One region of the Chryseobacterium oryzae genome, then DNA from elsewhere that is predicted to be linked to it. Evidence: riboswitches for the same ligand, from Rfam matches in the RefSeq annotation. Region 1 holds a riboswitch; each other region holds the start of a gene.
The links. A riboswitch is a leader RNA that binds a small molecule or an ion and turns the genes downstream of it on or off. The one in region 1 is predicted to bind cobalamin.
Positions count from the first base shown of each region.

Region 1 (7,279 bases):
GGTTACAAAGTTTTAGAATATGGCAAAACAACTCTCGATTATAACAAAAAAAGATTTTACTTTGAACCTTATTCTGATGCAAATAAAGAACTTATTGCCTTACATCCGTGGCAAATTTATCCAACCATCCAGAACAACAAATTAGTTGTTGGAATTATATGGGATAAATCTCTTGAAAAAAATCTTAATCTCGGTGATGAAATTCAGAATTTTAATGACATGGACTATAAAAATATGGATGTATGCGAATTATTCCGTTCAAACAACAGCAATTCCAATAACGAATCGGTGCTTACTGTAAAAGATGTAAAAACCGGAGAAATAAAAACCTTGAAAATCAAAAGACTTTAAAAATATTTGGAGTGAGTTATTTGTCTACATGAAAATACCTCGGATCCGGATACTGAAATTCAAAATCAAGTTCTTTAATTATCTTTTCCGGAGAAATCGTTCTGCCCATCGTTGCTCTTTCACCTTCATAAGGTAAGTTTTTCTGGGCATTAATCACTTCTTCTTTATTTGGGTGGAAGGGTGCTACTACATTATAAACTTTCGATTGGGATTGATTTTCCAGCATTTTCTCAACTACCGAGCAGATGTCAACGTAGTGAATATGATTCACCAACTGCTCCAGATTCGAAATATTATAATTCTTCAAAAGCCTTTCACCGCCCATCAATCCACCAAACCGAAGAATATTGGTTTGAGGAAATTTTTCCAGAATAAATTGTTCACTTTCTACTTGTTTAGTAGGTTGGTCTTCTTCCACAAATTCTTTCTCTGCTTGAGGATAAACGCCTGTAGAACTCATCAGAAACAACTGTCCTTTATAATCACCCAGAAAATTGAGTAAGTTCTGGCGCTTGCCATTCATCGGGATTTGCGAACCTCTAAGTCCCGAAAACGGAACGCAGATGATGATGGCGTCTAAGTCTGAAGCAACATTCCATTCTTTTATTTGAAAATCCAAGGTATCAGAGAAATTCATCAAAGTAGTATGAAAGCCTTTGGATTCTAAAGCGCCAATTTTTGATTCTGTGGTTGTGGTTACGAAGATTTCGTAACGGTCAGATAACCGTTCTGCAATATGTATCCCCAACCAGCCACAGCCAATGATGCCTAATTTTTTCATTTTTTAAGTTTAGGGTAAAGATAAACGATATTAAACAAGGATCACGAAATACTTACTATACATTATAAAATTCTTGGCTAATTTTATTCTGCTCTTTTATTTAGGTATTTATTGTTTCACAAAATAAAATCATATAAATATTACTATATTTTGCAAGTTCATTAAAATAACGGAACTTAATACATTTTGTTCAAACTCAGAAAATCTCCAAAATTGCAGCCAAGAACTCTTTTTTGAAATGATTAATAAAAAAGGCATCAATTTTGTCATGCATTCATGTTTGAAAAAATAATATTAAGTTTGTCTAATGTTATTGTTGGTAATCTATTCTTATAGCTGAGAAAATTAAAATAGAACCAATAAATCCATCAAAAATTAAAATTTATACATGAAAAAAATAATTATAGCTGCTTCTATTGCGATAGGTTCAGCAGCATTTATAGGTACAAGCCTTAACTCTTGTACAACAATTGCCACCTCAGATTTAGGATTGGCTGTTATTAAAAGAGTTTTACTGGGAGGTATTAATAAAGGAGTAAATATTTATGGAAATAAAGAAGCTTTTCTTCAAAATAACCTTGTAGATAAAGCTTTACCAAAAGAATTGAGAGATATTAATTCAACATTAGAGAAAATTGCACCTTCTCTTGTAGCAAAAGAAAGAGAATACATTGCTGAAGCTGCAGTTTATACTGTCGGAATTTCTAAGCCTATATTAGAAAATGCCGTAAACAGTCTTAATGCTCAGGATGTAACGAGAATTATACAAGGTGAAAAAGGTACTGCTACGCTTATTTTAAAGGAAAAAACACAAGGTCAGCTTATTCAGGCAATTGCTCCGAGAGTTGAACAGGAATTGAATAAATACAGTATTGTAAAAACAATTAATACGGCATTATCGGGAAGCAATTTATTGGGAAGTCTTTTAGGAGGCAATAATAATTCTAAGGTAAATGCAAGCGGATTGAGTTTAATGGCTTCAGAGCAAATCGTAAATGGGCTTTTTAATATCATAGAAGATCATGAAAAGCAAAATTCTGCATCTTTACTGGGGCCTTTCGGAAAATAATATTTTTTAGTATCTTTAAAGTATGGAAATTTTACAAGGAAACGAACACGCAAGCCCGGAAGAGTTTTATAAATCATTAAAAGAAAAACTGGAGAATCATCATGATTTTCCTGAGGATTATTTATTTAAATTCATTATTCCGACAGACCAGTCGAAGATAACAGAAATTTACAAAGTTTTCGACGGAATTAAATTTACACTGAGTAACCGCGAAAGCAAAAACGGCAAATACACAGCCTGCAATATTAATGCTTTTGTTTTGGATGCCGATCAGGTAATTAATATTTACCAGGAAGTTGCAAAAATTGAAAATGTTATTTTGTTGTAAAAATAAAAAAGCTGTTTTAAATATTTAAAACAGCTTTTTTTATTTCAGTTATTATATGACGTTATTTACCCATATTTCTTAATTGTTCCATTTGCTCCATATATCCACTTACACCAACTGTTGCAAGGACAAAAATGGTATAAGCAACATTAAGTATTCCTAAGATAATACCAATAATACACAAAATTCTACCCGTATTTAGATTATTGAAATCTGAATATTCTGATGGGTTTTGGTCATACAAAAGCTTATCAGCTTTATACTTATTAAGACCAATAATTCCGCAAATAATTCCTATTAAACCTGTACAGCAACATGTTCCGACAACAGATACTATTCCTAAAATGAGTACCGTCTGTGCATTAGGTAATTTTTGTTGATTCATAATTTGATTTTTTTAAAGTTTATAATTTATTAATTGAAAAAATGTTTATAAAAATAAGAAAAAACCATAATAATGGAATTAATTATCGCTAAAAATATAAGAATTTGCCCATAATTTCTTTTTTTATCTAAAAAATTGACAGCGACAAAACCAAAAAACATCAAAAGAGTATATACCGCAGGAAACATTTTGAAGGCTTCCAGAAACTTCCCCTGAAACACCAAAACTATTGCTCTTTGAGTTCCGCATCCAAAACACTCGATGCCCAAAAACTTTTTACTCGGACAAGGAAGCATAAAATCTTCTATATGCATGATGTTAAATTATATTTCACAAATCTAAGAAATTTTAGCTCTCATATACTGATGCGGAAAAAAACAATTCTCTTTCATATCAAAAGAACCCTGAACCGCAAGATAAGGATTTCTTAAAATTTCTCTTGCTACAAAAATAAGATCTGCTTCTCCATTTTGCAGAATTTCTTCAGCCTGTTTCACGTTGGTTATTAATCCTACAGCTCCGGTTTTTACATTTGCCTGTTCTCTTACTGCGGAAGAAAAAGGAACCTGATAGCCGTCAAACACAGAAATTTTGGCTCCATGGATATTTCCGCCACTAGAAACATCAACTAAATCTACATGATGATTCTTTAAAATTTCTGCCAGTTTTACACTATCACTAATATTCCAACCATTTTCAGCATATTCTGTTCCTGAAATTCTCACGAAAAGGGCAACATTATCATTCAGTTCTTCATTAACAGCATCCACAATTTCGATCAAAAATTTAATTCTATTTTCAAAACTACCCCCATATTCATTAGTTCTAATGTTAGAAAGCGGTGAAAGAAACTGATGAACAAGATAACCATGGGCTGCGTGAATTTCAATTACATCAAATCCAGCATTTACAGCACGTTTTGCAGCTTTCTTAAAATTATCAATCTGATTTTTTATTTCTTCCACAGATAATTCGTGAGGCACTCTCTCCCCCGGCTGATACGGAACAGGACTTGGCGCCACCGTTTCCCAACCTTCTTCAAGAGAAATCTGCTTATTATTCCATGTAGAACCCTTCCTTCCTGAATGTGCAAGCTGAATTCCTATTTTACTGTCTGAGTTTCCATGTACAAAATCGACAATTTTTTGAAGTTTTTCTGCCTGTTCGTCATTCCAAATCCCCATACAGTGATTGGTAATTCTTCCTTTAGGTTCCACACCTGTTGCTTCAACCATTATAAGCCCGGTTCCGCCTTGTGCACGACTGCCATAATGTACAAAATGAAAATCGTTGGCAAGACCGTTTTCGCAAGAATACATACACATAGGCGACATTACCCATCTGTTTTTCAGTTCAACATTTCTGAATTTTATTGATGTATATAACATTTAACTAATTTTTAAAACATTAAAAATACGAAAATACATTCATAAACCTTATTGCCTAAATGATTAAAATAGTTTACATTTACTCCCCTTTTTTGAAATGAATATGGAAAAAAATATAGAAATAAGGTACCAACAGTTTAAAGACAGAAACGAACTAAGCGAAATTGAGCAAAAACTGTTTGAAGAAGCCAAAAAAGCCCGTAAAAACGCTTATGCACCTTACTCAGAATTTTATGTTGGATGTGCAGTTCTGTTGGAGAATGAAGAAATTTTTTCTGGTAACAATCAGGAAAATGCTGCATTTCCTTCGGGTTTATGTGCCGAAAGAACTACTCTTTTTTGGGTTGGAGCCAATTTTCCGGACAAAAAAATCAAGAAAATATTTATTGTTGGCGGTCCTAAAGAATCTGCAGAAAATAACCCGCCAATTCCTCCATGCGGTGCATGCCGACAAAGTATTATAGAATATGAAACCAAGCAGAATGAAAATATAGAATTGTATTTTGCGAATTTGAATGATGATGTTATTAAAGTGTCATCTATTAAAGATTTGCTCCCATTCTATTTTGATGCTACTTTTTTATAGACAACACAAAATTAGATAATTACGAAGAAAAGGCAACGCCAATATCCGCATATTGCCCAATTCGTTTAAAAACTTATCTTTGTAAAAATTCTGGTTTCCAATATATTGGAACTAAGAGGGAATTGGGAGAAAACCCCAAGCTGTCCCCGCAACTGTAAATCGTAATAAGAATTTTCTGTGAAAAACCACTGCTAAAGCGGGAAGGTACAGAAAAACGAAAGCCAGGAGACCTGCCAGAATTTAACCCTAAAATTATTGTTTTCGGAGGAAAGACAAGCGTAATATGAGTTTAAAAAAAGCATTCGTTGTAGTTTCTGGATTCTTCAGTCTGAATTTTTATTTTGGTCAGGAAACCCAGATTGACACCCTTTATATTTTCGATACTCAGATGAAAAAGGTTAAACTTTTTCATGAGGTTCAAACATTATCTGCGGCAGATATTCAAAAAAATGCGTCCAATCTATCAGAAGTTCTGCGATTTCAGTCACCGGTATATATTAAAGAAAATGGACGGGGTGCTGTATCTTCACCTTCTTTTAGAGGAACAACAGCTCAGCAGACCGCCTTTGTATGGAACGGAATCAACATTAACTCTCTGTTTTTAGGGCAAGGCGATGTAAATAATATTGCCCTTTCCGGATACGACCAAATGGAAGTGAAATCTGGAGGCGGAAGTGTGATTTACGGAAGCGGAGCGATTGGAGGAAGCATTCATTTGAATAATGATTTGAGCTTCAACAAAGGTTTTAATGCACAAATCCATTCAGAAGGAGGTTCTTTTAGTACGTATCAAAATTTTGCGAAAGGCTCTTTCAATAATGATAAATTCAGTTTTAAAGCTTCTGCCAATTACCTCATCAGCGAAAACAACTACAAGGTTGAAGAAAAAAATTACATTAACCGAAACGGAAAATTTTTTAATACCACTTTCAATATAGGAACTTCTTATAAAGTTTCTCAACAAAACACGGTTTCCTGGCAAAGCCAATGGTTTGATGCAACACAGAACTACCCTATTTTTGAGGAAAACGGAAATAAAACAAAATACGAAGCACAGACGGTAAGAAGTTTACTGGCTTGGGATTTTAATCATAAAAAAATATCCAACAGTTTGAAAACCGCTTATACGGAAGACAATTTTCAGTATTTCGGAATTATAAATGCCCCGAAAACAAGTGGTGGAACAGCAAAAAACTATATCGTAAAAAACGATTTCAATTATTTTATTGTTCCTCAACTCAATCTTAATGTAATCGGAGAATTTCAGCATAATATTGGAGAAGGCTACCAATCAGGAATTAGTAATGTACATAGAAACGTTGGCTCTGTTGCAGGTTTGCTGAGATATTTCCCAAGTTCAAAAATTAGTTTTGAAGCAGGTATAAAACAAGACTTTGTAGAAGATATTAAATCTCCGCTTTTGTATTCTTTTTCGGGAAAATGGAAAGCCAATCGATGGTATCAGATGAGTCTTAACGTGTCTAAAAATTTCCGATTTCCTTCGTTCAATGATTTGTACTGGGAACAGGGAGGAAATCTTAATCTGAAACCCGAAACATCTCTTCAGACGGATATGACGCATGAATTGAAGGCTTTTGATTTCACCCTTAAAATAAGTCCGTACTACATGAAAATCGACCAGATGATTCGCTGGCTTCCTACACCAATGGGGTATTGGTCTGCATTCAATACTCAAAAAGTGGAATCTTATGGTTTAGAATCACAGCTGACTTATCAGAAAAAATTCAATCATCATAATTTGAGGCTGATTGCTGGATATATTTATACAAAATCGACCGATGTGGAAACACAAAGACAATTGATGTATGTTCCGCTGCACAAAATTTCGGCTAATTTGGATTATGCATATCGTTTCCTGAATATTTACGCACAAGGCTTATATAACGGACTTACTTATACCACTGCCGATGAAAGCAGAAAATATGCAATTAATCCTTATTTCGTAGTGAACGCAGGAGCTTCTGCAACGTTGACAAAAAAATATACATTGGGAGCCAGAGTTAATAATATAACCAATACAGCTTACCAAACAGTCGCTTATTATTATATGCCTCAGCGAAATTACAGCATTTACGCAACCATTAATTTTTAAAATATTTAAATCTATATATTATGAAATTTAACAGATTACTACAGCTTTTTTTTGCATTTGCACTGATTTTTTCGGTGTCATGTATATCCGACTATGAAGAAATTCCGGTTGCCATAAATTATCAGAACGGATATCTTATTACTAATGAAGGAAATTTCGGAACGCCAAATGCAGATGTAAGTTTCATTACAAAAGATCTAAGCTTGATGCAAAATGATCTTTACAAAGCCAATAACGGTAGCGAAAATTTAGGAGAGGTACTTCAAACGATGGTTATC
Region 1 covers NZ_CP094529.1:1,050,574-1,057,852, reverse strand. The annotation lists gene MTP08_RS04925 (retropepsin-like aspartic protease) at 1-351, shown strand, start outside; gene MTP08_RS04920 (Rossmann-fold NAD(P)-binding domain-containing protein) at 368-1,132, opposite strand; gene MTP08_RS04915 (DUF4197 family protein) at 1,521-2,201, shown strand; gene MTP08_RS04910 (DUF493 family protein) at 2,224-2,529, shown strand; gene MTP08_RS04905 (CCC motif membrane protein) at 2,591-2,914, opposite strand; gene MTP08_RS04900 (DUF2752 domain-containing protein) at 2,944-3,228, opposite strand; gene namA (NADPH dehydrogenase NamA) at 3,253-4,302, opposite strand; gene cdd (cytidine deaminase) at 4,406-4,888, shown strand; cobalamin riboswitch at 4,963-5,140, shown strand; gene MTP08_RS04885 (TonB-dependent receptor plug domain-containing protein) at 5,172-7,001, shown strand; gene MTP08_RS04880 (YncE family protein) at 7,022-7,279, shown strand, end outside.

Region 2 (7,279 bases), 670 kb from region 1:
TATCATTTGCAGCATTTGTGGAGGAGTAATATTTTGTCCGGGATTAAACCTTACTCCCCAAACATACGATCTGTCGTCGGTTCCATCCTTAAAATCTGCAACAAAATAAGCCGTTTGTGAGCCTGTTCCAGCAAAAAACTTCACATCATTTGCCGTGAACTGAGCTACACAAAAAGCATATAAAAACGTAGAGAATAATACGCTGAAAAACTTTCGCATTCTTTAATTACTTAACGATTAATTTTTCTGAGAAATGAGAATCTTTATCTGTAATTTTTACCACATACACTCCTTGCAATAAAGAACTGATATCTATTCCGTTTTCATTGTACATTCTTTCAAGAACCATTCTTCCATTAGCATCGTATACTTGAACTTTTGCTTGCTGAAGTCCTTTCACAAAGAATTTCTGGCTTGCCGGGTTTGGATAAATGCTTACCCTGGATGTTTTCTTATTTTCCTCTGTAGAGAGTGAAGCACTGCTGTATGCAATAATCTGGTTTGGCAAATAGGTTGTTGTAAAAGTATTGAGCAAATTACCTTGTAAATCGTAAGAATATACTTTTCCCGCAGCAATATATCCTTTAGGATCGGCAGCATAGATTTTATTATTTACAACATTAAATCCATATGCGGTTCCGTATGAATTAACTGCTATTGGAGTAACCGCAATAGCATTTGTATTGAATGATGGGTTTGCAATAGGCGTTTTATAAATGGAAGCCTCATTCATATAATAAATGTTAGTACCATCTGTATCCATATAAGTTGGTTTGGTACCCACAGGAAATGTAAATGTTGAAACCGTTGCCTGAGCAGCAGTATCATATACTGTAAATGTCCCAAAAGAGTTTGCTGTATAAGGGTTTCCTGAACTCATGATGTACAACAAATCATTTTTTTCGAAAATACTATGCGGAGAATCGCCTACATTTACCTGAGACTCAACTGCATTTGTATTAAGATTAACAACATCCATAAAATGATTAAGACTAAATCCGCCTTTCAGCAAAACATACAGTTTATTATTTTTACTGAAGATTTTTTCTGCTCCGGCACCTACGGAAATACTGCTTTCGTAAGCATAATTATTCAGATTATACACTGCAACATAATCATCCGTTAAACTGCTTGTTCCCCAATTGGTTACATACAATTTGTTTCCACTGAATGCAATATATCTGGGATTATTTAAATTAGTTGTGATGGTTGTAACTAAAGAAAAATCAGATTTATTAATAACCTTAATGGTATTGGAAATATTTAAAACCACAAAAATTTTATCTCCAAAAATTTTAATGTCCTGAGCAGTATCTCCCAGCGTTGCATTGTTATTTTTTAGCTTAAAATAATTGTTGGTGATGACCGACTGGTTGTCGATAAACGAAATTTCAGCATTAGAACTTCCCGCTCCGCCTTCATTAAGGACAAGAACTCCTTCGGTTTGTGCATTGGTCCACGAAAAGACGAATGCCAGAATAAGAAAATAGAATTTCTTCATGATATAATTGTATTAAAGTTTTACTCCCGAAACTTCGCTTTAGGGCACAAAACGCTCATGAAAAATTCTTTGCAGAAATTCTTTTCATACGCTTTTATTCCCGAAAGCTGAAATTAATCTAAGGCAGGTCTCCTGGCTTGCATATTATTATAACCTTCCCAAACTAGAGGTTCAGTGGTGTATTTATAATAATTTATATAGCTTACAGTTGCGGGTACAGCTCAAGATTTTTATACTTGATTCCCTATTAATGAACGCATCGGTTCAACCTTAAACTTTTACAAAGATATTATTTTTAATTTTTGATGTTTTTTAATACATCAGCATGGTTTTGAAGCTTATAGAATTAATTTCCAAAATATTTTATTGTTTAAAAAGCAAAATAAACATCATAAAATAGAATTTAACACAAATTTCATTATTTATAATCAGTCTTTTTCAATATTGAATATTTAAAACTTTCTTCACAATAAACTTTCATCATTTGTAGTATATTTGTATAAAATTTAAGTTCCCAACAAAATTCTTTTTCAGATATGATCATTGCAGCGATAGACATAGGAAGTAATGCAGCCAGACTATTAATAAATGAAGTAAAAATTCAGAATGGTAAGCCAGAATTTATTAAACTGAATCTTCTCAGAATTCCTTTAAGATTGGGGATGGATGTTTTCACTATCGGAAAAATTGGTGAAGAAAGAGAAAAAATGGTTATCGATTCTATGAAAATCTTCAGCGATCTGATGAAAGTCTACAAAGTTGAACATTACAGAGCTTGTGCTACAAGTGCAATGCGCGATGCAGATAACGGAAAAGAAATCATTGAACAGGTGAAACAGACTTCAGAAATCAGTATTGAAATTATTTCAGGAGACGAAGAAGCGACTTTAATTTACGAAAATCATGTTGCAGAAGGTTTAGACAAAGATTTCGCCTATCTTTATGTAGATGTTGGCGGTGGTTCTACCGAGCTTACCTTCTATGAAAACAATAAAATGATCTACGAAAAATCTTTCAATATAGGAACCATAAGATTGCTGAACAATTTAGTTACAGAAAACAATTGGAAAGAAATGAAAGAGGAGATTAAGAAAAATATTGTAAGTAAAAAACCGATTGTAGCGATTGGATCCGGCGGAAACATCAACAAAGTTTTCTCTATGAGTAAAACAAAAGACGGAAAACCCATTTCTTCGGCGCATCTTAAAAAGGTTTACAAAGAATTTAATGATCTTACCGTTGAAGAAAGAATGACGAAATACGGCTTTAGACAAGACAGAGCCGATGTTTTGGTTCCTGCACTGAAAATCTATAACAACATTATGAACTGGTCTGAAATTACCAAAATTTTTGTTCCTAAAATCTCTGTTGCAGATGGATTAATTCATCATATTTACAACCAGGTAAAAGCAACTAAATAATTCTTTTAATCGAGAAGTATTCTATCATTAATTAACAAAAAATTAAAATACTACAAAGTATAACTTAATAATTCAAAATTATAAAAAATCCGTTTTTCATTACTGAAAAACGGATTTTTACTGACTAAAATTTCAAGCTATTTCATTGATGAATCAACTTTTTGGGCTTCTTTTAAATGTTTTTCCAAAGTAGGAACTGTATTGGATGCGAAAGTCTTTAAAGAAGTATCTTTTCCTTCTGAAGACTGTTTTTTAAATGCATCAATATCCTTTTTATGATCGGAAACCATCATTTTGGCATAAGCTTTATCAAATTCTGCTCCCTTTTTCATTTTTAATTCATCGAACATTGCCTGCTGTTCGGTAGTCATTGCTGCAGGAAGGCTATAATTGTTTGCCGAAGCCCATTTCTTCAGCTCTTCTCCAGCCATTGTATGATCTTTTACAATCATAGCAGCCAAAGATTTCACAGCGGCACTCGAAGCATTGGTTTCCGCAAGTTTTCCGGTCATTACTTCCATCATACTTCCTGTTGATGCTGCATCTGCAAACATTTTGTCCTGAGAACTGAGCATTGTATTGTCTGTTCCCATATTGTCCGCAGTGGTTGCAGAATCGTTAAGAGTTGTAGGAGAATCTGATGTAGACATCGTTAAAGAATCTGAATTACTGCCGGCAATAGTAGTTTCTTTTTTGTTGCACGACACGATTGTAGCTACAGCTAACACTGTAAGAATTGAATTTTTCATAATGTTTGATTTGGTTTGTATATTTTGAATATGTCTTTTCAGTAACAATTACACTGCCAATTTATATTTTTTGAATAAATAAATAATTATAATTTTAAAATTCTTATCAATAAATCAATTTAATTAAATAAAGCAAATAATAATACAACTAAAATCTAAGTTTCGACAATTTTGTAGAATTACTTTTTTATCCATCACTCTTTTGGTCTTATTATTGAAACACTATTTATCATATTTCTAAAGTTTGGATAATTAAATATTCTTTTCACCACCAACAGTGGTTATTCAGATAGAGACAAAAATTTAAATAAAATTCACTAAAATAAAAGATATGTTAAAAAAATTAATCGCAGGATTAGGTGGAGCTATTGCCCTCAATTTACTGCACGAAACGATCAGAAAAAACTTTAATGATGTTCCGCACATTAATGAACTTGGAGAAGAAGCCCTCCAAAAAGTTGCCGAAGCAAATGATATTCAACTTTCGGATCCCGACACCATCTATGCCGCCACTTTGACAGGAGATATTGTAAGCAATGCAATGTATTATGCCGGTACTGCGACCAACCACGAATTTATAAGCGGTGTTGCAGCGGGTGTTGGAGCTATTTTACTTCCTGAAAAGTTAGGATTAGACAGCACTCCGGTAGCAGAAAATACCAAGAAAAAAATTATGACTATTGGATATTACACTTTCGGAGCGATTGTTACAAAACTGATTTACAATAAAATAAAATAATAAAAACTAAAATTTCACCAGTCCGTCTGTAAGACACTTCCATTGAATTTTAGAAAAACCAATCATCCCACCAATAGCGATGATGAGGTTTCTAACAGAATCTATAATACCCGATTTAAAATTCGGGTATTCATTCCTACCATGAATAGACGCTTTCAAAATATTTTTCTTTTTAGAAACAATAAAAGTGGATGTTGCACAATGAGAATAAAAATGGGCAATTTTCCCTCTTTTTTTACCGCCAGGATCGGGTGATGGCCTGCATTGCATCATTATAGCATTTTCTTCTTTATCAATCATGGTAATCTTTACCCAATCGAAACTTCTTCCCTCTTTTCCTCCCGGACCGGTAACATCTATTCTGATATAATCACCAATCTCCGGAAAACGCTCTATTTTATTTCCAAAAGAATCGAAAAGTTGAAAATCTGTAGTGCTTTCAGGGCAATATTTTCGCCAATTATTAATACTTAAAAGCCGTTGCTTTAAAATATTAAACTGAAAATCTGTATCTTCCAAATGATGAATTTCTTTAAGACTCTCCGTATCGTGAAAACTTCCTTTAAAATGTTTAGGAACTCCCGCAATATTTTTAGGCTTCATAATGATCAGTTTTTTTTATTAGCAAATACAATCTGAAATGATTCAATATTTAATAGAAAACCTAATTTCATTCATATTTTGTTAGAATTATTTATCGAGACAAAAACAGCCATACCGCAATAAGTATGGCTAAAGAAATTGGTAATTTTAATCTTCTTGTTCAGCTTCAAAATTAATGTGTGTTTCTGCAATTTCGGTAAGATTATAATCTGTATCTTCTTCTTCCTGAAGAGTTTTATCTAAAAGATCTGCAGCTTTATCGTGCCCCATCGTAATAGCCAACTGAACCAAACCACCATAAGTGGCAATTTCGTAATGCTCTACTTTCTGCGCTGCAATAATAAGAGCAACATCTCTTGTCATACTGCCGGTTTCAGTAGATTTTATAACCTCCTCCCCTTCTTTAATGATCCCTTCAATTGCATCACATTTTTTCTTTTCCGGCTTTTCATCAATTAACCTGAATACTTTTTCTAACCTGCTTAGGTGTTTTTTTGTTTGTAATTGATGATCTTCAAATGCATCCTTAAGTTCTTCAGTAGTTGCTGCTTCCTGCATTTTGTCCAAAGCGGAAACAATAGCATCTTCTGCATAATAAATATCTTTAAGAGCATCCACGAAGAATTTATGAAGTGGAGCATTTTTCATCTCTTCTTTCTTAACTGTTGCATTATCTACTTTCATTGTAGAATTTTCTGAAGTTTTCTGGGTAGAATCTGATGCTGAAGAATTTTGATCTGATGTATTACTTGTTTTTGTAGCCATTGTATATAATATTTAAGATGATTGTTTAAAAAGCTGTCTCTTTCTCCACAAAAGAGACAGCCTGAATATAGAATTATGAATTTCTTCTTCCCCCAAAACCTGATCTTCCAGATCTTGAATTGGAGCCGGAATTACTTCCTCCTCCATGAGAAGCCTGTCCTCCCATACGTGCAATTCGTGTACGTTCAGATTTACTCATTGATGCAAATCCCTGTTTTCCCGAACCAGAGTTGGAACTTCTTCCTGAACTGTTAGAATTTCCAGATCTTCCCGAATTAGATGAGTTTCCACTGCTAGAACCACCTCTTCCTGAACTTGAGTTGCTTCCACGAGAATTACTTCCATAGTTATTGCTGCGTGATCTGCCCGAACCTGAGTTTGAGCTCCTTCCAGAACTATTAGATCTACCTGAATTCCCGCTGTTTGACCTACCGCTTCCGGATCTCGAACTTCCGCTACGGGAACCGCTTCCAGAGGTAAATCTTCCCTGACTATCTCTGTTAGAATTTCTATTCCCTACAGAATTAGACCTTCCGCCTTGTCTATCATCATCGTCATAATCATCATCATCATAGTCATAATCATCATCGTCGTAATCCTCATCATCATAGTCATCATCATAACTGTTTTCATAATCATCCTCGTAATCTGAGAAATCATCATCATAATCTTCGTCTTGCGATGCATCGGTAAAACCATGATCGTAACCTAATTGATACACTTCTTCAAGCGTGGATCTGTCATTCTGCGAAGATCTGTTTCCTGAATTTCTTCTGTTTGAATTTCTGTTGTTCATAACTGATTTTTTAAATTAATATTAAGTGATTACAAAAAATCCTAGACTAGTATTCGGATTTCTTGTATGTGCGTAATGAGTAGCCTTGAATTTTATGCAATTCATGGATTATAAATAAAGAGAGAGAGTTACTTCGATGTAATTATCAAAGTATTTGATGAGTATAAATAAAAATTATCCCGTGGGATTTTCTAAAGGAATTTGAGATTGTTCTAAAACATCTGCAATTTTCTGCAACAAAAATGCAGAAAGTAAATATGCTGTTGCATTACTGGTATTCATAATATATCTGGTTTGGTATACCAAAGCTACATGAATATATTCGGATGCATCTATGACTGAAATCATAATGGCATTTTTTTATCAAAAAATCAATAATAATTATTTAATAAATTATTAACACACAAAATTCAATGTATTTTAAATTTGAAAAATCATCAAACACTTTTTATTCTGAAAACTGTCCATTAATTGCCATTTTATAATAACAAAAAATCTGTTCTATACATAAACAGAACAGATTTTTAAATTGTTGCTAAATTTTCTACTGAAAAATATAACAAAGCCTGTAAAGCTCTGTAAAATACGGATCATTATCATGAAAATGGGTTTTGCTTGGCAACAATTCATCTGCAACAGGAAATTTATACATTTGAGTATGTTCCGAAGGATTCTTTATACTACAGTTGCAATATTTTTTGTCAT
Region 2 covers NZ_CP094529.1:1,720,967-1,728,245, forward strand. The annotation lists gene MTP08_RS07870 (T9SS type A sorting domain-containing protein) at 1-219, opposite strand, end outside; gene MTP08_RS07875 (YncE family protein) at 227-1,501, opposite strand; cobalamin riboswitch at 1,607-1,789, opposite strand; gene MTP08_RS07880 (Ppx/GppA phosphatase family protein) at 2,038-2,922, shown strand; gene MTP08_RS07885 (DUF4142 domain-containing protein) at 3,060-3,671, opposite strand; gene MTP08_RS07890 (hypothetical protein) at 4,003-4,410, shown strand; gene MTP08_RS07895 (hypothetical protein) at 4,417-5,013, opposite strand; gene MTP08_RS07900 (YciE/YciF ferroxidase family protein) at 5,161-5,778, opposite strand; gene MTP08_RS07905 (KGG domain-containing protein) at 5,852-6,574, opposite strand; gene MTP08_RS07910 (ubiquitin family protein) at 6,749-6,922, opposite strand; gene MTP08_RS07915 (hypothetical protein) at 7,119-7,279, opposite strand, start outside.
Region 2: another riboswitch for cobalamin. It lies ahead of MTP08_RS07875 (YncE family protein); the one in region 1 lies ahead of MTP08_RS04885 (TonB-dependent receptor plug domain-containing protein).

Region 3 (7,279 bases), 110 kb from region 1:
CAATATTTTGCAACCATAAAATTAGCATACTTTTTGCCAAGTATCCTGAGAATTTATTTAATCTTTCATGGATCATTCGATTATCACTTTTTTAAGCATCGTTTTACTGATACTTGGTATTTTAGGAACGTTTTTGCCTATTTTACCGGGATTGGTTCTTAGTCTTGCCGGACTTCTCATTTATAAATACGGAACCGATGCAGACCTTTCTATGATTTATATTTGGGCATTTTTAATTCTAACTCTCGCTTCTGTAGTTTTGAATTATGTTATCCCAGCCAAAACCACTAAAAAATATGGTGGAACCCGTTGGGGAAGCATAGGATCTGTAATTGGCACAATTGTAGGAATGTTTCTGCCAATTCCGCTGGGATTTTTAGTTGGAATGTTTGCCGGAGTCTTCATAGGAGAATTATTGCATGACAGCAAAGATTTTACGAAAGCTTGGAAATCTACAAAAGGTGCTTTCATTGGTTTTATTTACGGAACCGGATTCAGTTTTGTAGTTGGTGTGGCAATGTTTTTAGTTGTAGTTTTGAATGTTATTAATGTAATATAAAATGTTTTACAAAAATTTTCTTCTGAGTTTGGGAATTTTAAGTTTATTTAACTGCCAATCTCAAAAAATAAAAACCGATGTCACAACTGAAAAAGCAGAAATTCATAAAAAAAATAGTGATGAAATAATCTACTTTAAAGAAGGTGAAAACAAATTTCTGAAAGATTATCAAATGAATGTAACTTTTAAAGGAATTTCTGAAGACAGCCGTTGTCCTAAAGATGTGCAATGTATTTGGAGCGGTGTTGCCGTTGCACAAATTGAAGTTATGGGAACTGCAACCAGACCAATGATTTTACAGATTTCCAGCATTGATGATCGAGATAGAAACTATCATAAAACTGTAAATTTCAATGGTTATGATATCAGTTTGGCAGATGTAACGCCCTATCCCGTATCCTCAAAGAAAAAAAATGCTTTAAAAAGCAATTACAGCATAGGGATTATCATTAAAAAAGCAGGAGAAAACATTACCACGAAATAGCTTTCTCTCCTTTTGAAACCAAATAATCATTAATTTTAGAAAAAGGCTTGCTTCCATAAAAACCTCTGTAAACCGAAAACGGAGAAGGATGTGCAGACTTTATAATAAGATGTTTAGCCGGATTAATCAGTTCGGCTTTTTTTTGTGCAAAAGCTCCCCATAAAACAAAAACTACATTTTCTTTTTTATCTGAAATTTCCTTAATAATAAAATCTGTAAATTTTTCCCATCCCAAGTCTTTGTGGGAATTGGGTGAGTGAGCACGTACAGTAAGCGTTGCATTGAGCATTAAAACACCCTGTTTTCCCCAGTCATCGAGCTCTTTGGATTGTCGCTCAATTCCCAGATCATCTTTCAGTTCGGTAAAAATATTTTTGAGAGAAGGCGGTGCTGCAACCTGTTCTGAAACCGAAAAACACAAACCATTAGCCTGAAAATCATTATGATAAGGGTCCTGACCAATAATAACCACTTTCACCTCTTCAAAAGGTGTTATTTCTAAGGCTCTGAAAATTTGTTTTTTAGGTGGAAAAACTTGTGTGATAGCGTATTCCTGCTTCACTTTTTCCCAAAGCTGCTCAAAATAAGGGGTATTTTTTATCGGTGCTAAAACGTCGGTCCAGGTCATAGTATGAATTTGAAAATTTGAGAATGAGTTAATTTGATCATTTATTTAAATGTTGTAATTAATTTTTAATTCAAACGTAACTGACATTGTATTTCTAATTTTTTATAAAACATCTCACTTTTAAAACTCTATTCCCTCTTCCAAAACGAATCCACTTTTTGAAAAGCCTTTGAATTTTCACTGAATTTTGATAAAGGATAAGTCTTTCGGTTTCAAGTTTCATAAGCCAAATTTAATTAAATGATTTGAAATCTGAAGTGCAATTTCAAATTCTCAAATTATTTCATTTTCAAAATAATTATCTTTGCAGAGTGTATATAGATAACGAAGACTTAGACGAGCTTGAATTTCCGCAGTTGCTTGCGGAAATTGCTCCATTTGCATACTCTCCGAAAACCAGAGAAAAAATTCTTCAGCTTCGCCCAATGAATATTGATGAGGCCGAAATTTCATTAAAAAAGACCTCAGAATATCTTTCAAGTTTTGAAAGTTCTAATGCAATTCCTTTTGACGAATACGAAGATATTGAGAACGAACTGAAACTGATGCTGATAGAAAACTACCGGCTAGAAAACTCAGCATTTATTAAAATAAAAACCCTAACGGAGCAGATAGGAAAACTACAGAAATTTTTCCCTACGATGCCCGAAACGTTCCCAAGCTTAATTCAGGATGTTTCTGTATTGGAATTCAAAAAAGAAATTATTGATAAAATAGACAAAGTTTTCAACCGTTTTGGCGAAGTAAAAAGTGAAGCATCCCCTGTTTTAAAAGGTTTAAGAGCAGAAATTCAGCACGCCAAAAAAGCAATTACAGAAAATTTTAACCGTGCTCTGTTTAATTACGGACAAAGTGAATTTCTGGACGATATCCGCGAAACGATAATTGATGACCAGAGAGTTTTAGCCGTGAAATCGGGATTCAAAAAAAGAGTGCCGGGAAGGGTTTTAGGTCTTTCTAAAACCGGCTCAATTACTTATATACAGCCGGAAAGTGTCATAAAACACTACTTTAAGCTTAAAGAAAGTGAAGACGAAGAAAAAAAGGAAATTGATAAGATTTTAAGACAGCTCACAGCAGAACTTGCTGAGTTTCAGCCTCAGCTTTGGAGATATCAGAAATATATTTTCGATCTCGATTTAAGCAGGGCTAAGGCAAAATTTGCAGAACTCATCAACGGAGTTTTACCTAAAATCAACAGACATAAAACTTTACGGTTAAAAGATGCGTTTCATCCTTTATTATTTTTAAGAAATAAAGCAGAAAACAAAACCATACATCCGCAATCGCTTACTTTCACAGAGCACAACAGGATTATCTGTATTTCCGGTCCGAATGCGGGAGGGAAATCTATCACTCTGAAAACTGTTGGACTTCTTCAATTGATGATTCAGAGCGGAATTCTAGTACCCGTTCATCCAAAATCCGAAATGTTTTTCTTCAGTAAAATCATGACGGATATTGGTGACAATCAGTCTATTGAAAACCACCTTTCCACATACTCTTCCCGTCTGAAAAAAATGAGCGGAATCATTCGTGAAGCAGATGCAGATACCCTTTTGCTGATTGATGAATTTGGAACAGGTTCCGATCCCGAGCTCGGCGGAGCTTTAGCAGAAAGTTTTCTTGAATTTTTCTATGATAAAAAAAGTTTCGCCATCATTACCACCCATTACACTAATATAAAACTGGTGGTAGAACAGCTTCCGAACGCTCAAAATGCAGCCATGCTTTTTAATGAAGAAACTCTGGAGCCGATGTATAAACTTGAAGTAGGACAAGCCGGAAGCTCGTTTACTTTTGAAGTCGCCGAGAAGAATAAAATCCCGAGATTCATCATTCATTCTGCCAAGAAAAAAGTAGAGCACGATATTGTTAATTTAGATAAAACGATTGTAAAACTTCAGCAGGAAAAATATGAAGTTGAAAAACTGAAAACCGATCTTGCCGAAAGAAAAGAATCTGTGGAAGATAAGCGTGATAATCTGCAGAAACTCAATGAGCAGCTTCAGCAGAAATTATTTAATTTCCAGAAACTATACGAAGATGAGCATAGAAAACTTCAGTTCGGAAACAAAATTGAATCTTTTATAGATAGCTATGTGAAAGGTAAATCCAGAAAAGATGTGGTGAAAGATTTTGTGAAAATTCTGGAGCAGGAGAAATTCAGAAAAATTGGTGCAGATAAAGATGAATCTAAAAGGCTTCAGGTGGTTAAAAGAAAAATTACCCAACAGCTGAAAAAAGAAGAAGTGATCGAAAAAATCACCGAAACCAACGAAAAAATAGAAGAAAAGCGTAAAACAGACCGTGCTGTATGGATGAAAGTGGGGCAAAGGGTAAGAATTACCGGAAGTACAAGTGTGGGAACCATTGAGAAGATTTCCAGAAATAAAGTGATTGTGAATTATGGAACATTTAAAACTACGATTGATGGAGATGAGCTGGAGAGAATCTAGTTCGATTGATTTGGAGTTTTTATATATAGTTGGCTGAATTAATGTATGATTTTAAACTTAAAAATTCTTTGGATTTTTTATAGAAAACTTTTGATTCCAGGAGTTTTATTTTCTTTATTAACTTCTTTTTCAGCAGGAATTAGTCTGAAAAATTTCAGTACAAGTTTTTTACTTATTTTTCCTATGATGCACTACTTCATCTATGAACTTAGATTAAAAAACGAATACATTTTCTATGCTAATTTTGGATTTTCAAGGTTGCATCTTTGGATTATTACCATTTTGTCTGTTGTAATTTTAAAATTAATTACATCATTTTTATGAGTGTTCTTCATGTTGACAGCGTAACAAAGGCTTATGGATCTAAAAAGATTTTACAATATATTTACTTAAAATGCGAAACAGGTAAAATTGTAGCATTATTAGGAAACTAAGGCGTTGGGAAATCAACATTATTAGAAATAATTTTTGGAACCACTAAGGCAGACAGTCAATTTATAAAAATTGATGACCAAATACTCACAAAACAATCCGACAGAAGAAACAGAATCGCTTATTTACCTCAAGAAAGTATTTTTCCTAAAAATATTAAGGTTAAAGATTTAATATTCTTGTTTTGTGATTTGGAAAATGCCGAAAAACTGTCTCATATCGACATCATGAAGTCTTTTTTAAATAGTTATACAAGAAATCTTTCCGGAGGAGAAATAAAAATGGTGGAATTATTAACAATTGTTTATTCCAAAGCAGAATTCATTTTACTAGAAAAACCCTTTACTGGTCTCTCTCCCATTTTTGCAGAAAAAGCGATGAAGATTATTAAAGAAATTTCTAAAGAAAAGGGATTTATAATTTCTGATTTTGTTAGCGAAAATATTATAAATCTTTCGGATGAAATTTACTTCCTTTCTAATCATTGCGTAAAGAAAATTAAAGATTCGGAAGAATTACAATATTATTATCACAAAAAAAATAATTAATTATATCTTTGAACTACAAAAATATTCCTGTAAACAATGAAATTTTTTAATAAAGCATTTTTTTTATCTGTATTCATTTTTTGTTCATGTTTAATATTTGCACAAAACAAAGTACCTTTTGGTGTGGTAAAAGCAGAGGAAGGATATGCAATGGTACGTGTTCATAAAGAAGATTACCGAAAAATTGTTGATAAAATAAGAATGCGTAAAGGTGATGTTTTTTTTTACGTAAAACCCGCTCCCGGAGAAACAGATTGGATTTGGATTAAATATCCCGAAAAAGAAGAAATTCCTAAACCGTTCGTACGATACGACAGTCTCACCAAAGAAGGAATGGTAAACAAAGAAAGAATTGCTTATGTAGATCAGCTTCCAAAATTTACGCCTTCTAAATCTAAAAATGGGAAATCCCTTATTTTTACTGACGATACCAACCAAAAAATTCCAACAAACGAGCGTACAAAAGTCATTATAGATATTTATCCTTCCAATGCAAGCTACAGGAAACAGGAGAAAGATTCGGAAGGAAATATTATTAAAATTGATAAAGTAAAAACATGGGGAATAGGTAAAGAACTCCCAGAAGGTCTTACCGAAATAAAATCTATCCGAGTACAGCAACCCGGAAGAGGTTCTGTTTTTGTAAGAGAAGCCATAAAAAACATGTTTCAGCCCACTATGGATTTTGATAAGGTAGCCGTTTCATCTATCGACAAAGATCATATTTTTCTTTATATGATAAACGGATCTGGAGAACATAGATACACCACTCTTTGGACTATTAAAGAAGGAAAAGTAATCAGTCAGATTATTTTTAGCAATCCAGAATAATTCTATTTTTTTACCTTTGCAAAAGAATACCTTAGATGGTTTTCGAAAAAATGGTTTTGCTTAACCGCAAATGAAAAGGGAATCGTGTGAAAATCACGAGCTGTCGCGCAACTGTTAGTAACTATAATCTTTATCATAAACCACTGTACAAAGTATGGGAAGGAGATATATGAGAGTTACAAGCCAGGAGACCTGCCAATTTTTCTTTTAAAATAAAAACTTTCGCGATTGAAGTTTTTAGATTGACAGCAGCTTGAAGATTTTATAATCTTCCAAGTTCTTTCTGTTGGTTTAAATGCTTTTTCGCTTTTAAATTGAATATGTAAAATGACAACAGAAGAAAGAATTAAAGCTTCCGAAACAAGAATTTTCAAAGCCGTTTTCCCAAGCACTACCAATCATTACGATACTCTTTTCGGAGGAACAGCGATGCAGCTTATGGATGAAGTGGCATTTATTGCCGCAACAAGATTCGCTAGAAAACGCGTTGTAACAGTAAGTAGCGATAAAATTGATTTTAAAAAGCCAATTCCCGCAGGAACCATTATAGAACTTATTGGCAAAGTTTCTTATGTTGGCAGAACCAGTATGAAAGTAAATGTTGAGATCTACACCGAGCAAATGTATTCATACGAAAGAGAAAGGGCAATTGTAGGAGATTTCACGTTTGTAGCCATTGATGAGCACAAAAAACCGATACAAATATTATAATATCTGATAATTTCGGCGGGCTTTGCCCGCCGAAATTATTATTGCTTTACCACTTTTTTGTTTTCCAAACTGAGATTCAGAAGAGCATGAAAAGCTTCTTCCATCTCATCAGAAGCTCTGCATATAGCATTTTCGAGCATTTTTCTTATCTGCTGTTCGGTTACTTTCGCTTCAGTCCAGCTTTTCCCTGAAGTATGAGAATTTAAAATGAAGGGCATTATTCTGTCTATTGCACAGGCAAAAATCGCATCCGGAGTTTTCTCCTCTTCAAACTCCAGCCAGAGATTATAAAATTCTGAACGGATGGGCTCGTCTAAAATTCCAAAAATATTCTGTGCAGAAAGCTTTTCTCTTTCAAATTTGCCAATCATAGCAGCTTCATCAAAAAGAAAAGTGTCTCCCGCTTCAATCTCCACCAAATCATGAATAGAAAGCATTCTTATTACTCTCAACAAATCTATATCTGCTCTATTTTTTGCATAAGGATAAAGAATCTGAGCCAAAATAATAATCTGCCAAGAATGTTCTGCCGTATTTTCTCTTCGCGAATCGTCTGCATTATAATTTCTGCGCTGAACATTTTTTAATGCATCTACTGCAATAATAAAATCGATTTCTTTTTGAATT
Region 3 covers NZ_CP094529.1:937,767-945,045, reverse strand. The annotation lists gene MTP08_RS04390 (DUF456 domain-containing protein) at 68-559, shown strand; gene MTP08_RS04385 (hypothetical protein) at 561-1,043, shown strand; gene MTP08_RS04380 (uracil-DNA glycosylase) at 1,030-1,671, opposite strand; gene MTP08_RS04375 (endonuclease MutS2) at 1,983-4,130, shown strand; gene MTP08_RS04370 (ATP-binding cassette domain-containing protein) at 4,592-5,110, shown strand; gene MTP08_RS04365 (hypothetical protein) at 5,147-5,941, shown strand; cobalamin riboswitch at 5,976-6,155, shown strand; gene MTP08_RS04360 (acyl-CoA thioesterase) at 6,269-6,652, shown strand; gene MTP08_RS04355 (HD domain-containing protein) at 6,691-7,279, opposite strand, start outside.
Region 3: another riboswitch for cobalamin. It lies ahead of MTP08_RS04360 (acyl-CoA thioesterase); the one in region 1 lies ahead of MTP08_RS04885 (TonB-dependent receptor plug domain-containing protein).